Regions from separate parts of the Pedococcus sp. P2_E5 genome, predicted to be linked through region 1. Evidence: predicted binding sites of a transcription regulator. Region 1 holds the regulator's gene; the other holds the start of a gene.
The links. The regulator HrcA, encoded in region 1, represses chaperone genes, less so after heat shock. The targets are predictions, from matches to a motif close to TTNGCACTCGNNNNNNNCGAGTGCNAA.
Positions count from the first base shown of each region.

Region 2: groES (co-chaperone GroES) is a predicted target of HrcA. The motif match lies at 3,171-3,197, and genes of this name have one in related genera.

Region 1 is NZ_JBFUEP010000009.1:79,215-85,975, forward strand. Features, by position in the region: gene AC1DVZ_RS04730 (HIT domain-containing protein) at 1-81, opposite strand, end outside; gene AC1DVZ_RS04735 (SigE family RNA polymerase sigma factor) at 152-700, shown strand; gene AC1DVZ_RS04740 (Gmad2 immunoglobulin-like domain-containing protein) at 697-1,839, shown strand; gene AC1DVZ_RS04745 (16S rRNA (uracil(1498)-N(3))-methyltransferase) at 1,846-2,589, opposite strand; gene dnaJ (molecular chaperone DnaJ) at 2,605-3,729, opposite strand; gene hrcA (heat-inducible transcriptional repressor HrcA) at 3,785-4,816, opposite strand; gene AC1DVZ_RS04760 (DUF3097 domain-containing protein) at 4,965-5,840, shown strand; gene AC1DVZ_RS04765 (DUF4870 domain-containing protein) at 6,055-6,546, shown strand; gene hemW (radical SAM family heme chaperone HemW) at 6,576-6,761, opposite strand, start outside.
Region 2 is NZ_JBFUEP010000002.1:7,780-14,540, forward strand. Features, by position in the region: gene AC1DVZ_RS00825 (VldE C-terminal domain-containing protein) at 1-328, opposite strand, end outside; gene AC1DVZ_RS00830 (class I SAM-dependent methyltransferase) at 505-1,737, opposite strand; gene AC1DVZ_RS00835 (hypothetical protein) at 1,710-2,117, opposite strand; gene AC1DVZ_RS00840 (GNAT family N-acetyltransferase) at 2,215-3,021, opposite strand; gene groES (co-chaperone GroES) at 3,371-3,664, shown strand; gene groL (chaperonin GroEL) at 3,769-5,388, shown strand; gene AC1DVZ_RS00855 (RNA polymerase sigma factor) at 5,542-6,761, shown strand, end outside.

The DNA of each region.
Region 1 (6,761 bases):
CACGGTCGAGGGGATGTCGCCCGCCACGAGCTTGCAGAACAGGCAGTCGGGGTCGGTGTGCCGCGGGGCCGGGGTTCCCATGAATCCGACCCTATCGGCGCGTCAACCGGTTGACGGGGCTGCGCGTCATCAGGGCGTGAGACTGTTGAGCGTGGCAGAGCATGACCGCCGTGGCGAGGTCCGGCCAGCGGCCGACGAGGCGATCGCCGAGCTGTATGCCGCCCACTGGACCGGGCTGGTCCGGTTGGCCTGGCTGTTGCTGCGCGACGACCTCGCGGCCGAGGAGGTCGTCCAGGACGCGTTCATCGCCGTGCACCGACGCTGGGAGTCGATCCGCGACCACCAGGCCGCGGCGGCCTACCTGCGTCGGTCCGTCGTCAACGGCGCCCGCTCGGGCCTGCGACACCGCGGGGTCGAGGAGCGGTACGTCGCCCGGGAGCAGGGTGAGCCCACGGCCTACGCACGGCACACCGAGGCCAGCGCCGAGGAACGCGCACTCCAGTCCGAGAGCACCAGTTCGATGATCAGCGCGCTGGGGCGACTGCCCCAGCGCCAGAGAGAGGTCCTGACGATGCGCTACTACCTCGACCTGAGCGAGGCCGAGATCGCCGACGCGCTCGGCATCTCCGCGGGCTCGGTCAAGGCCCATGCCCACCGCGGACTCGCCACCCTGCGCGACCGGATGGAGGCGGCGTCATGAGTGACCGCATCGACTTCCTGCACCCCGACTACGAGCCGGGAGAGTTCGACCAGGTCGAGCGGCGGCTGCGCCAGGCCCTGGCCCAGGACGCCCAGCAGATGCACCCCTCGCACCGCCTGGACACGATCCTGCACGAGGCCCACGAGGCGGGGCCGGTGACCGCGACCGGTGGTGCTGGTGCCCGGCGCTGGGTGATGCCCCTGGCGGCCGCCGCGGCCGTGGCCGCGATCATCAGTGGCGTGTGGTGGTCCGCCCAGGACGACGGGCCCACGATCACGCCTCCGCAGACCTCGGGCCCCTCGCAGTCCGCCACCGGGTCCGCGAGCACGACGCCGACCACGTCACCCTCCTCGTCGCCGTCGACCAGTGGCCCGGCCACGACACAGGCCGTGTCGCTGCCCGTCTACTTCCTGGGGCCGATCGGGGACGACAAGCCCACCTACCGGCTGTTCCGCGACTTCATCCGCAGCGAGCTGCCCACCGGCGCGACCCCGGCGGAGCGGGCGAAGGCAGCACTCGTGCTGGCCATCAACGCCCAGCCCTACAGCAACACCGACGGCTACCTCCAGCCGTGGTCCGGACAGACCATCGGCGACGTGACCGTGACCGACACGCTGATCACCGTCCACCTGGCCAACGGCGGCTCCAAGGACGCCGTCGTCGGTGACGAGAACAAGCGGCTCGCCGTCCAGGAGCTCGTGTGGACCGCGCAGGCCGCGATCCAGCAGACCTCCCCCGTGCGGTTCGAGGTTGCCGACGGGTCGACCACCCTGTTCGGCTCGATCTCGACCGACCAGACGTTCACCAGGCCGCCGTCGGACCGGCTCTACGAGGACGTCGCCCCGATCTGGGTCACGTCACCGTCTCGGGACCAGGTTCTCCCGGTGGCCAAGCCGGTCGTCGTCCAGGGCCTGGCCATCGTGTTCGAGGCCAACGTCAGCTACGAGCTCAGGCGCGGCAGCACCAAGGTCAAGGCCGGCCACACCACCGCCTCGATCGGAGGCCCCATGCAGGGCACGTACTCCATCGACCTCGGCAGGCTCACGGCGGGCGACTACTCGATCCGGGTCTTCGAGCCGAGCATGCAAGGCGGCGACAAGATCGTGGCAGAGAAGGTCGTGTCCTTCTCGGTCCGCTAGGCCGCCTCAGCGCCAGCGGCCGGCGGCGCTCAGCACGGCGAGCGCAGCCGGCCCGGCGCTGGAGGACCGCAGCACCGTGTCGCCCAGGCGCACGGTCAGCGCACCCGCAGCCTCGAACGCCGTGACCTCCTCGGCGGTGATGCCGCCCTCCGGGCCGACGATGACGAGGACGTCGCCGTCGGTCGGGAGCGCCTGCCCCGCCAGGGGTCGGGTCGCGTCCTCGTGCAGCACGTATGCCGCCGCGGCGCCGCCGATGCGCGCCGCGAGGGTCTTGGTCGAGACCAGCTCTGCGACGACCGGTACGCGGGCGCGGCGGGACTGCTTGGCCGCCGCGGCGACGGTCGACTCCCACTTGCGCCGGGCCTTGTCGCCACGGTCACCACGCCACTGGACGATGCTTCGTGAGGCCTGCCAGGGCACCACCTCGTCGACCCCGAACTCGGTCGCCGCCTCGATCGCCTGGTCGTCACGGTCGCCCTTGGCCAGGGCCTGCACGAGGACGAACCGGGGCACGACCTCGGGCTCGCGGCATACCTTGACGACGGTGAGGTCGAGCTCGGCCTTGCCGGCCCCCAGCACCGTGCAGGTGACCCGCAGGCCGCCGCCATCGGCGAGCATCACCTGCTCCCCCGCCGCGATCCGGCGGACCGTCGCGGCGTGCCGGCCCTCGGGACCATCGAGCACCAGGTGGCTGCCCGCAGCGGCCCCGACGAGGACGGCTGGTTCGACGAGGAACAGCGGCAGGGTCACGGCGGGAGGACCTTGCTACTTGGCCTTGAACGCGTCGCGGAGCTTGCCGAAGAGCCCGGGGTGGGCCGGCGACAGCCGCCCTGCCGGGTGCTCCTCACCGCGCAGCGTGGCCAGCTGGCGGAGCAGCTCTTCCTGCTGCTCGTCGAGGCGTGTCGGGGTCTGCACGTTGGCGTGGATGATGAGGTCGCCGCGGCCGGTGCCGCGCAGGTGCGTGACCCCGAGGCCACGCAGCGTCATCGCGTCGCCGGGCTGCGTGCCTGCCTTGATCTCGAGCTCGTTGCTGCCGTCGAAGGTGTCGAGCTTGACGGTGGTGCCGAGGGCTGCGGCCGTCATGGGCAGCTCGACGGTGCAGTGCAGGTCGTCGCCACGCCGCTGGAAGGTCTGGTGCGGGCGCACCGCCACCTCCACGTAGAGGTCTCCAGCGGGCCCGCCGCCCTGGCCGACCTCACCCTCGCCGGCGAGCTGGATGCGGGTGCCCGTGTCCACCCCGGCAGGAACCTTGATCTTGAGGGTGCGTCGGGTGCGGACCCGGCCGTCACCCGAGCACTCGAAGCACGGGCTGACGAGTACCTCGCCGTAGCCCTGGCAGGTGGCGCAGGGACGGGTCGTCATCACCTGGCCGAGGAACGAGCGCTGCACCTGCTGGATCTCGCCGCGACCGCCGCACACGTCACAGGTGCGGCGAGAGGTGCCCGGCTGCGCGCCGTCACCGTGACAGGTGGCGCACACCACGGCCGTCTCGATGGCGAGCTCCTTCTCGGCACCGAACACGGCGTCGCCGAGGTCGATGTCGAGCCGGATGAGGGCGTCCTGGCCGCGCCGCTGACGCGACCTCGGACCCCGCTGGGCCTGACCTGCCCCGGCACCGAAGAACGCGTCCATGATGTCGCTGAACGAGAAGCCCTGGCCGAACCCGGCAGCGCCCCCGGCGTAGGGGTCGGACCCCATGTCGTAGGACCGCCGCTTGTCCGCGTCGGAGAGCACGTCATAGGCCTGCGAGACCTTCTTGAACTGCTCCTCGGCCTCAGGGCTCGGGTTGACGTCCGGGTGCAGCGTCCGCGCCTTCTTGCGATACGCGCGCTTGATGTCCTCGGGGCTGGCGTCCCGGGACACACCCAGGTCCTGGTAGTAGTCGTTCAACGAATGTCCTTGGTGTCACCGGGGTGACGGTCGGTGGTACGAGGTCGAACGCGCGTCACTGCGCGAGGATTCGGGAGACGTAGGTCGCCACGGCCCGCACCGACGCCATCGTCGTGGGGTAGTCCATCCGGGTGGGGCCGAGGACGCCCAGACCGGCGACGAGCTCGGAGCCCGAGCCGTACTCGGTCGAGACGACCGAGGTCGACTGGAGCCCGGCGAACGGGTTCTCGTGCCCGATGCGCACCGAGACCGTGTCGGAGGTCTCGCGTGCCGTGCCCAGCAGCTTGAGCAGCACGACGTGCTGTTCGAGGGCTTCCAGGACCGGGCCGATGCTGAGCGGGAAGTCGGTGCCGACGCGGGCGAGGTTCGCTGTGCCCGCGAGGACGACACGCTCCTCACGCTCCTCGACCAGCGCGTCGTCGAGGGACCGCACGACGGCACGCACGAGGTCACGGTCGACCGGCTCGAACTCGTCGGCGAGGCTGGCCAGGGAGGCGGCGGCGTCCACCAGCCGCTGCCCGATGGCGCGGGCGTTGACCTTGGCCCGGACCAGCCCGAGGGTCGCCTCGCCGTCCTTGCTGGAGAGGTCGTGGCTGGTCTCGATCACGCGTTGCTCGACGCGCCCCGTGTTGACGATGAGCACGACCATCAGGCGGGTCGGGCCCATCGCGACGAACTCGATGTGCCGCACGGTCGAACGGGTCAGCGACGGGTACTGCATGACGGCGACCTGCCGGGTCAGTGAGGCGAGCAGGCGAACGGTCCGGTCCACCACGTCGTCGAGGTCGACGGCGCCCTCGAGGAACTGGGCGATGGCGGCCCGCTCGGCCGCCGTCATCGGCTTGACCGAGCTCAGCCGGTCGACGAACAGGCGGTAACCGGCGTCGGTCGGCACACGCCCGGCGCTGGTGTGCGGAGCCGCGATCAGGCCCTCCTCCTCGAGCGCCGCCATGTCGTTGCGGACGGTCGCGGCCGAGACCCCCAGCTGGTGCCGGTCGAGCAGGGCCTTGGAACCCACCGGCTCGGAGGTCTGGACGTAGTCCTGCACGATCGCGCGCAGCACTGCGAGTCGACGTTCCTCGCTCATCAGGCACCTCCTTCGACCGATCTGGCCCGGCTACGGACAGGCTGGCACTCAGGCTCAGCGAGTGCCAAGTCTACGTTGTTCCCCGGTCCTGCCCGCACGGGCGGCGCGCCCGCGCTGTCGAGGCCACGCCGCGGCATACCCTGCATCGGTGTCCGACCGCTATGGCTCCGATGTCCTGTCCGGTGACTGGAAGGTCCCCCCGCGGGGCCGTTCCCGCGAGGTGGAGGCCGAGACCGGCCTGGTCGTCGAGGACGTCGAGACCGGCTGGTGCGGTGCCGTGGTCCGCGTCGAGAAGGCCGGTGGGATGCGCGTCGTGCACCTCGAGGACCGTCGCGGCCGCACCAGGGGTTTCCCGATGGGCCCGGGCTTCCTGCTCGACGGCGCCCCGGTCATCCTGACCCCGCCGACTGCCGCAGCCCGTGCCCAGCTGGCCGACGCACGCGCCGCGGCCTCGCGCACGGCCTCCGGGTCGAGGACCGTCGAGGGCGCGCGGGCCAAGGTGGCCAGCGGCTCGCGGATCTTCGTCGAGGGCCGGCACGACGCCGAGCTGGTCGAGAAGGTGTGGGGTGCCGACCTGCGGGTCGAGGGAGTCGTCGTGGAGCTGCTGGAGGGCGTGGACGACCTGGTCGCGGCGATCGCGGACTTCCAGCCCGGCCCAGGTCGGCGGATGGGGGTCCTCGTGGACCACCTGCTGCCGGGCACCAAGGAGCACCGAGTCGTGCAGCAGGCAGCGCGGGGACCGTATGCCCGGCACGTGCGCGTGCTGGGACACCCGTACGTCGACGTGTGGCAGAGCGTGCGCCCGGAGCGGCTCGGGCTGTCGCGGTGGCCGGTCATCCCCCGCGGCCAGTCGTGGAAACACGGCATCTGCGCGCACCTGGGGTGGGCGCACGACGACCAGGCCGACATCGCGCGGGCGTGGAAGCAGATCCTCGGGACGGTGCGGTCGTACGCCGACCTCGAGCCAACCCTGCTGGCCAGCGTCGAGGAGCTCATCGACTTCGTGACGGAGTCGCGAGATTAGATACAGCGTGACGGAGTCGCGAGCTTAGATACAGCGTGACGGAGTCGCGAGATTAGATACAGCGTGACGGAGCCGGGGCACTGAGCTCTCGGGGTCGACCCTGAACGGTCCCTGACCCGCCCCTGCCCACACCCCGAGAGGCGGACTTTCGGGGGCCGTCATGCGTTTCACTGGGTGTAGCACCACCACGGAGCCACTCACCACGGAGAAACCCATGACCGACCAACCAGAGCAGCCGCAGCAGTCGCAGGTGCCCCCGCAGGCACCCCCGGGCTACCAGCCGCCGACGCCGAACCAGCCACAGGACCAGCCGCACTACCAGCCGCCGGTCCAGCCCCCGCCGGCCTACGGCGTGGCTCCCCGGCCGATGTCGCCGCAGGACGAGAAGACCTGGGCCACGCTCGTCCACATCGCCCCGTTCGTCGCGGCCATGGTGGGTTTCCCGTTCCTCGGCCCGCTCATCGTGTTCCTCGTGTTCAAGGACCGGGGGCCGTTCATCCGGTTCCACGCCGCGCAGGCGCTCAACTTCCAGATCGTCATCACGATCGCGCTGTGGGTCTTCGGGCTCCTGTCCTTCGTGCTGATCGGGATCCCGTTCCTCATCGCCACGGGCATCGCCTGGGTGGTCTTCTCGATCATCGCCGCCGTCAAGGCCAACAACGGCGAGTGGTACCGCTACCCGATGACCCCGGAGCTGGTGAGGTGACCGCGTAGCGGTCAGCGCACTCCCAGGATTCAGCGCAGGCCGAGGAGCCGTCGCACGACGGTGTCCGTGAGCAGCCGGCCCTGCCTCGTCAGCACGACCCGCTGACGGCGCAGGGCCGCTGTCGCGTCCACGAGCTCCTCAGCGATCAGCCCGGCGACGGCGACCCGCCCCTCGTCGCGCAGGTCGCTGATCGGGAGGCCGTCGACCATCCGGAC
Region 2 (6,761 bases), on a different contig from region 1:
CCGGCGGCGTGCTGGTCTTGCGGCTCGGGGTCGGTTCGGCCTGCGCGGTGAACCCGATGACGCCGTAGCGCGTGACCCTGGCGGGTGCGGAGACGGCCTCGGCTCGCGCCTCGACGGGGGGCCGAACCTGTGCCGACGTCAGCTCGAGGGCCGGGATCGACGCCGGGGCCGCGAAGGCGGTGGCCACGCCGAGCGCCGAGGCGGCCACGCCGAGGCCCTTGAGCGCAGACCGGTGGCTGGGGCGTCGCCAGAGGCCCGACAGGATCGCGGTGCGGCGAGTCCTGGTGGCGCGGTGGCGGCCGGAGCCGGTGGTGTGAGGGGAAGGCATCGCCGCCGAGGATACGAGATGGTAACGGCGCAGGGCCAACTGCCGGCGTGTTCGGGCACCGCTTGACGGGGAGTGCGTCCGGTTGCCTCCGGTTGGCGCGCTCTATTTCTCCGCCGTTCGAGGTCAACGCGCCGCTGATCCCCGGCGTGTTCACATCGAACCGGGGGCGGGGTCGGTCAGGCCGGTCGGACGATGATCGCCACCTGGTTGCTGCGCACCCTCGTGAGGATCACGATCGCCTCGTTGTGCCCCTTCGCGGGCAGTCTCAGCTGGCGACGCAGCAGGTCCGCGTCGACGCTGACGCCGCGCTTCTTGATGGTCAGCCGGTCGATGCCGTGGTCGCGGAGCCAGCCACGCAGCGCCTTGACGTTGAACGGCATCGCCTCCACCACGGCATACCGCTTGGCGAAGGGGACGTCGACGGACCGGCTCGACCCGACGTAGCCGACGCCGGCGTCCAGCTCTGCCCCGTCGGTCGCGGCCGTCAGCGCTCCGACGAGACCGGCACGCAGCACCGCCTTGTCGGGTTCGTAGAGCCAGCCACCCACGGCGGCGAGGTTCTGCAGCGGGGGAGCGGTACCGTCGCCGTCGGCCTCGGTCACGACCACGGCGGGCCCCGCGGCGCGCAGCAGGGCCGCGGTGCGCCCAGCCGTCCGCACCAGTGGTCCCCACCAGACGACGCACTCGACGACGTCGCCCTCCCAGGACGTCCACTGCGCCTCGGCGCCAGGGGGGAGTGCCGCGTGCGGGAAGCCCGGGCTCAGCTTGGCCCCGGTCGCCGGGAGCGCGCGGGCCACGTCCTGGACGGTGGTCCAGCTGGGGGAGATCTCGGCGAGGTTGAAGATCCTCCGGGTGCGGCCGCTCACGTCCGCGACGCCGGGTGTGCGCCGCGCCGGGTCGAGCCACGCCCCCACGCCGCGCGCGCCCTCACCGGAGGGTGCGGTGAACTCCTCCACCAACCCTTGGTATGCCGTGGAGTCCGGCCAGTGCCGCAGGTTCACCGCCGCGATCCCCGCGGTGACCTCGTCGGCGTCGATGGCCCTGACCCGCAGGTCGAGTCCCGCCATCGCCATGGCGTCCGAACCGATGCCGCACCCCAGGTCGTGCACGGTGTGGATGCCTGCGGCGCGGAAGCGCTGGGCGTGCTGGGCCGCGACCGCCAGCCGGGTCGCCTGTTCGAGCCCGTCGGAGGTGAGCACCATGCCGCGGGCGAACTCGCCGAACTTGTCGTGCGCCTTGGCCCGCAGCCGGGCCTGGTTGAGGGCGGCTGCGACGAGGTCGGGGTCGAACCCCGCCGCCCGCAACCGTTGCTGCAGACCCAGGGCACCCGACTCGTCGTACGGCGGGAGGGACTGCAGCAGACCCCAGCCCTCGCCGGTGGTCAGCCGTCGCAGCAGGGCCAGATCCATGCCGGGCATTGTTGCGTATGCCGCGTGCCGAGGTCGCGGGTCCCTGCGCCCCGACCGCGGGCTGGGACCCGCGACCGCTCGTCAGGCCCCCGAGGAAAGGGTGACCGGGCCGCGCGCCGTCTCGTGGGTGCAGACGGCCCCAGCGCGATGCCGGTGACATCCGCCCCTTGGGCCAGCGATCCGGCGATCGACACGGTGACTGCACCGCTGCCGCTGCACGAGTAGGTGCCGGCCAGCCGTGCCGCGCCGGCATCGAGCGTGCCGACGCTGTCGAGCGTGGCCGTCACGGCCGGAGCCGCGACGAGTGCGTGGAAGTCGACCGCTGTGTGGCTCGTGGCGTGCGCGTCGGAAAGGATCGCGACGCGGCTGGGCCTCGGCACCAGGGTCGTCGACGCCGACCCCCCCGGTCGTGTCTGGGACCCCGGCCGGGCCCTCATCCACACAGACGCACGCCACCGCCGTCTGGTTGTGCCCGGTTCAGCCGCGGCGCCATTCGTAGGGCGTGGTCGTGGAGGCCTTGACGAAGCCGGAGCGCTCGAGGATCGGCCTGGAGAACTCGGTCGAGTCGCTGTTGATGTAGCGCTTCCCGTGGCCGATGGCCGAGCGGGCCCGGGCGGCCGTCAGGGCCCGGTAGATCCCCCGTCCGCGGAACTCGGGTCGGGTCGCGCCGCCCCAGATACCGGCGAACTCGGTGCCCGCGACCGGCTCGAGGCGCCCGGCGCTGACGATCCGGCCGTCGTGCTCGGCCACCCACATCTCCATGTCGTCGCGAGTCCGCAGCCGGTGCAGGATCTGGTCCGCGTGGTCCCTGGCCTCGTCCTCGTCGTCGCCGAACACCTCGGCCTGCATGGCGCACATGGCCCGGACGTCGCCCTCGTCGGTCACCCGGCGGACCACCACGCCCTCGGGCAGCTCGACGTCGACGGCCAGCAGGTGGGCCTCGCCGATCATGATCGACTCCGGCTCGTCGGGGGTGAAGTCGTGGGCGACGAGGGCCTCGTGCAGGCCCGGAGCGTGGTCGTGGCCCCGGGACTTCCACTCGACCCGGGTGATCTCGGGCATTGCCTCGTAGTGCTGGACGGCCTGCTCCACCAGGCGTGCGACCGAGTCCTCGGTGGCCGCCCCGGCGTCGGTGTCGAGGGTGCGATACGTGACGAACCCCCGCCCGCCCATGAACGTCGCGAGCACGAGGGGGCCGAGCCGGTCGGTGGCCAGGGACGAGGGCACCTCCGCCTCTTCCCGCAGCTGGGTGTCGTACGCCCGCAGCAGCGCGGCAGAGGTCAGTGCGGCAGAGGTCTCGGGGGTGTCGGTCGCGGCAGTCTCGGGGGTGTCGGTCACCCGGTTGACCCTGCCGCGACCGACCCCACTCGGCAACTGGTTTGTCGTCCGCTCCCGCGTCGCTCGTCCGCTCGTGGCGAACGCGCCGCCAAACTCTGGCACTCGAGTTGACCGAGTGCTAACCGCGAGCCTAGATTTGCGTTGGCACTCCGGTTCGCCGAGTGCTAACGCAGCCAGTCGGTCGATCCCCGCGACGGCGACCGCCGGGCCGTGAACTCCGTACCAAGAGCACCACAGCACGACCAGCACCATCCACCTGTCCATCTTCGACATTCCCGAAGGGGAGGTCATCATCGTGTCGGTTTCCATCAAGCCGCTCGAAGACCGCATCGTCGTCAAGTCCGTCGAGGCCGAGCAGACCACCGCGTCTGGCCTCGTCATCCCGGACACCGCGAAGGAGAAGCCCCAGGAGGGCGAGGTCCTCGCGATCGGTCCCGGCCGGATCGACGACAACGGCAACCGCGTCCCGCTCGACGTCACCGTCGGCGACCGGGTCATCTACAGCAAGTACGGCGGCACCGAGATCAAGCACGGCGGCGAGGAGTACCTCATCCTCTCCGCCCGCGACATCCTCGCCATCGTCGGCTGAGCATCCGCACCGCGTGAGTGACGTGCCCTGTATGCCGGCCTGCCGGCATACAGGGCACGTTGCCTTAAATCCCTCCTGAACCCGATTGCTAGAGAAGGACTTTCATGGCTAAGACGCTGGAGTTCAACGACTCCGCCCGCAAGTCGCTGGAGCGCGGCGTTGACGCGCTCGCGAACGCGGTCAAGGTGACGCTCGGCCCGAAGGGCCGCAACGTCGTCATCGACAAGAAGTGGGGCGCCCCCACGATCACCAACGACGGCGTGACCATCGCCCGTGAGATCGAGCTCGAGGACCCCTACGAGAACCTCGGCGCGCAGCTCGCGAAGGAGGTCGCCACCAAGACGAACGACATCGCGGGTGACGGCACCACGACGGCCACCGTGCTCGCCCAGGCCATGGTCAAGGAGGGCCTGCGCAACGTTGCCGCAGGTGCCGCCCCGGCCAGCCTGAAGCGCGGCATCGACGCAGCGGTCCAGGCCGTCAGCGCCAAGCTGCTCGAGACCGCGCGCGAGATCGAGGGCAAGGAAGAGATCGCCCAGGTCGCCGCGCTCTCCGCCCAGGACGAGAGCATCGGCTCCACCATCGCCGAGGCGTTCGACAAGGTCGGCAAGGACGGCGTCATCACCGTCGAGGAGTCGTCGACGGCGACCACCGAGCTCGAGTTCACCGAGGGCATGCAGTTCGACAAGGGCTACATCTCGCCCTACTTCGTCTCCGATGCAGAGCGCATGGAGGCCGTGGTCGAGGACGCCTACATCCTCATCAACCAGGGCAAGATCTCGGCGATCGCCGACGTCCTGCCGGTGCTGGAGAAGGTCGTCAAGACCGGCAAGCCGCTGCTGATCATCGCCGAGGACATCGACGGCGAGGCGCTGTCGACCCTGGTGGTCAACAAGATCCGCGGCACGTTCAACGTGGTCGCGGTCAAGGCACCCGGCTTCGGCGACCGTCGCAAGGCGATGCTGCAGGACATGGCGACCCTCACCGGTGGCCAGGTCATCTCCGAGGAGGTCGGCCTCAAGCTCGACCAGGCTGACCTCGACGTGCTGGGCCAGGCCCGTCGCGTCGTCGTCACCAAGGACACCACCACGATCATCGACGGCGCCGGCAACCCCGACGACGTCACCGGCCGGGTCAACCAGCTCAAGGCCGAGATCGAGCGCACCGACTCCGACTGGGACCGCGAGAAGCTCCAGGAGCGCCTCGCCAAGCTCGCCGGTGGGGTCTGCGTCATCAAGGTGGGTGCCCACACCGAGGTGGAGCTCAAGGAGAAGAAGCACCGCATCGAGGACGCCATCTCGGCGACTCGCGCGGCCATCGAGGAGGGCATCGTCGCCGGTGGCGGCTCCGCCCTCGTCCACGCCTCCACCGTCATCGACGACCTCGACCTCGAGGGCGACGAGGCGACGGGTGCGCTGATCGTCAAGAAGGCCTCGGCCGAGCCGCTGCGCTGGATCGCCGAGAACGCCGGCATGGAGGGCTACGTCGCCGTCTCCAAGGTGCGCGAGCTCACCGCAGGCAACGGCCTCAACGCCGCGACCGGCGAGTACGGCGACCTGATCAAGGCCGGCGTCATCGACCCGGTCAAGGTCACTCGTTCCGCGCTGGTCAACGCCGCCTCGATCGCGTCGATGGTGCTCACCACCGACACGCTCGTCGTGGAGAAGAAGGAAGACGAGGACGGCCAGTCCGCCGGTGGCCACGGTCACGGCCACGGTCACTGACCGAGTCTCCTGACCAGGAACCCGGCTGACGCGCGGCCCTGAGCAGCGCGGCATACCCCACGAAGGCCCGTCTCCCACTGCGGGGGGCGGGCCTTCGTCGCGCTCCCGCGGCATACGATGCGGGAAGCGGGGTGGCGCAGAGCGAGGTGGCCCATGGCGGATCGGTTCGCCGAACCCCCCAGCTTCGACGAGTACGTCGTGGCGCGGGGCGCCGACCTGCTGCGGACCGCGTGGCTCCTGGTCGGCGACGAGCGGGGCGCCGAGACCCTCGTCCGCGCCACGCTCGCCCGGAGCTGGCCGCAGTGGCACCACCTGTCCGAGGTCGGCGCCGGGTCCTACGACGCGGAGCTGCGCAGGTCGCTGATGGCGAGCTACCTGAGGCGTCGGCCGCTTCGCCGCAGCCACGACGACCGCGCCGAACCGGGGCCGCGAAGCACTGCCTCGCCCCTTCCCACCAAGGCGGTCGTGCTCGCCGCGCTCGCAGGGTTGTCCCGCCGCGAACGCGCGATCCTCGTGCTGTGGTCCTTCGACGGCCTCAGCGAGGCCCAGATCGCCGACGCCCTCGACGACGGCGTCGCCGCGGTGCACCGCCACCGCCTGCATGCCCTGGCGACCGTCGGCGCGGTGCTCGCCCTCGACGAGGAGGGTCTGCGTGCGACCCTCGCGGGGCTGCCGCCGCAGGACCCCTCTGTCAACGGTCTCGTCGACCCGCCGAGGTCGTATGCCGGGTGGCTGCGCGGTGCGCGGGGGTGGGCCCTCGCCGCTGCTGGCCTGGCGGTGGTGGCCGTGGTCGGGGGGCTGGTCTCGCGCCAGGGGGGCGACGGGGTGGTCCCGACCCCGCCGCTGCCGCAACCGGTGGCACTGGCCTGCCGGACGTCCTTCGGGCCGCCGACACCGCCCGTCGTGCCCAGTCAGCCGCTCAGCATCACCGTCGCCGCCGTCCTCGTGTGCGCCCAGACCGACGAGGGGTCGGTCTGGGCGGGCTCGCTGCCGCCCGACGCCCCTGTCAGCGTCCCGCTCGCCGTCGATGCCCTGACGCTGCAGCCACGCACGAGCGGAGCCGAGTGCGCCGACCTCCCGCAGGGGCCAGCCTTCCGCATGGTGCTGCAGGGCAAGGACGGCACCATGACGACCTACGCCAACGAGGGTCTGGCCTGCAACGGCTGGCCGGCTCTGGCGAGCTACTACGTCGCGCTGGCGGAGCAGTCGGCCGACGAAGGAGCCGGGCCCGGCAACACGGGCGCCGCCTTCCTCGGGTGCCCCTCGATCCTGGGCAGGACCCGAACGGCGCCGAGCGTCGCCCCACCGAGCCTGCCGCGGGGGACCGTGCTGAAGGCGGCCACTGCGTGCCTGCACCCACGACCGATGCTCAC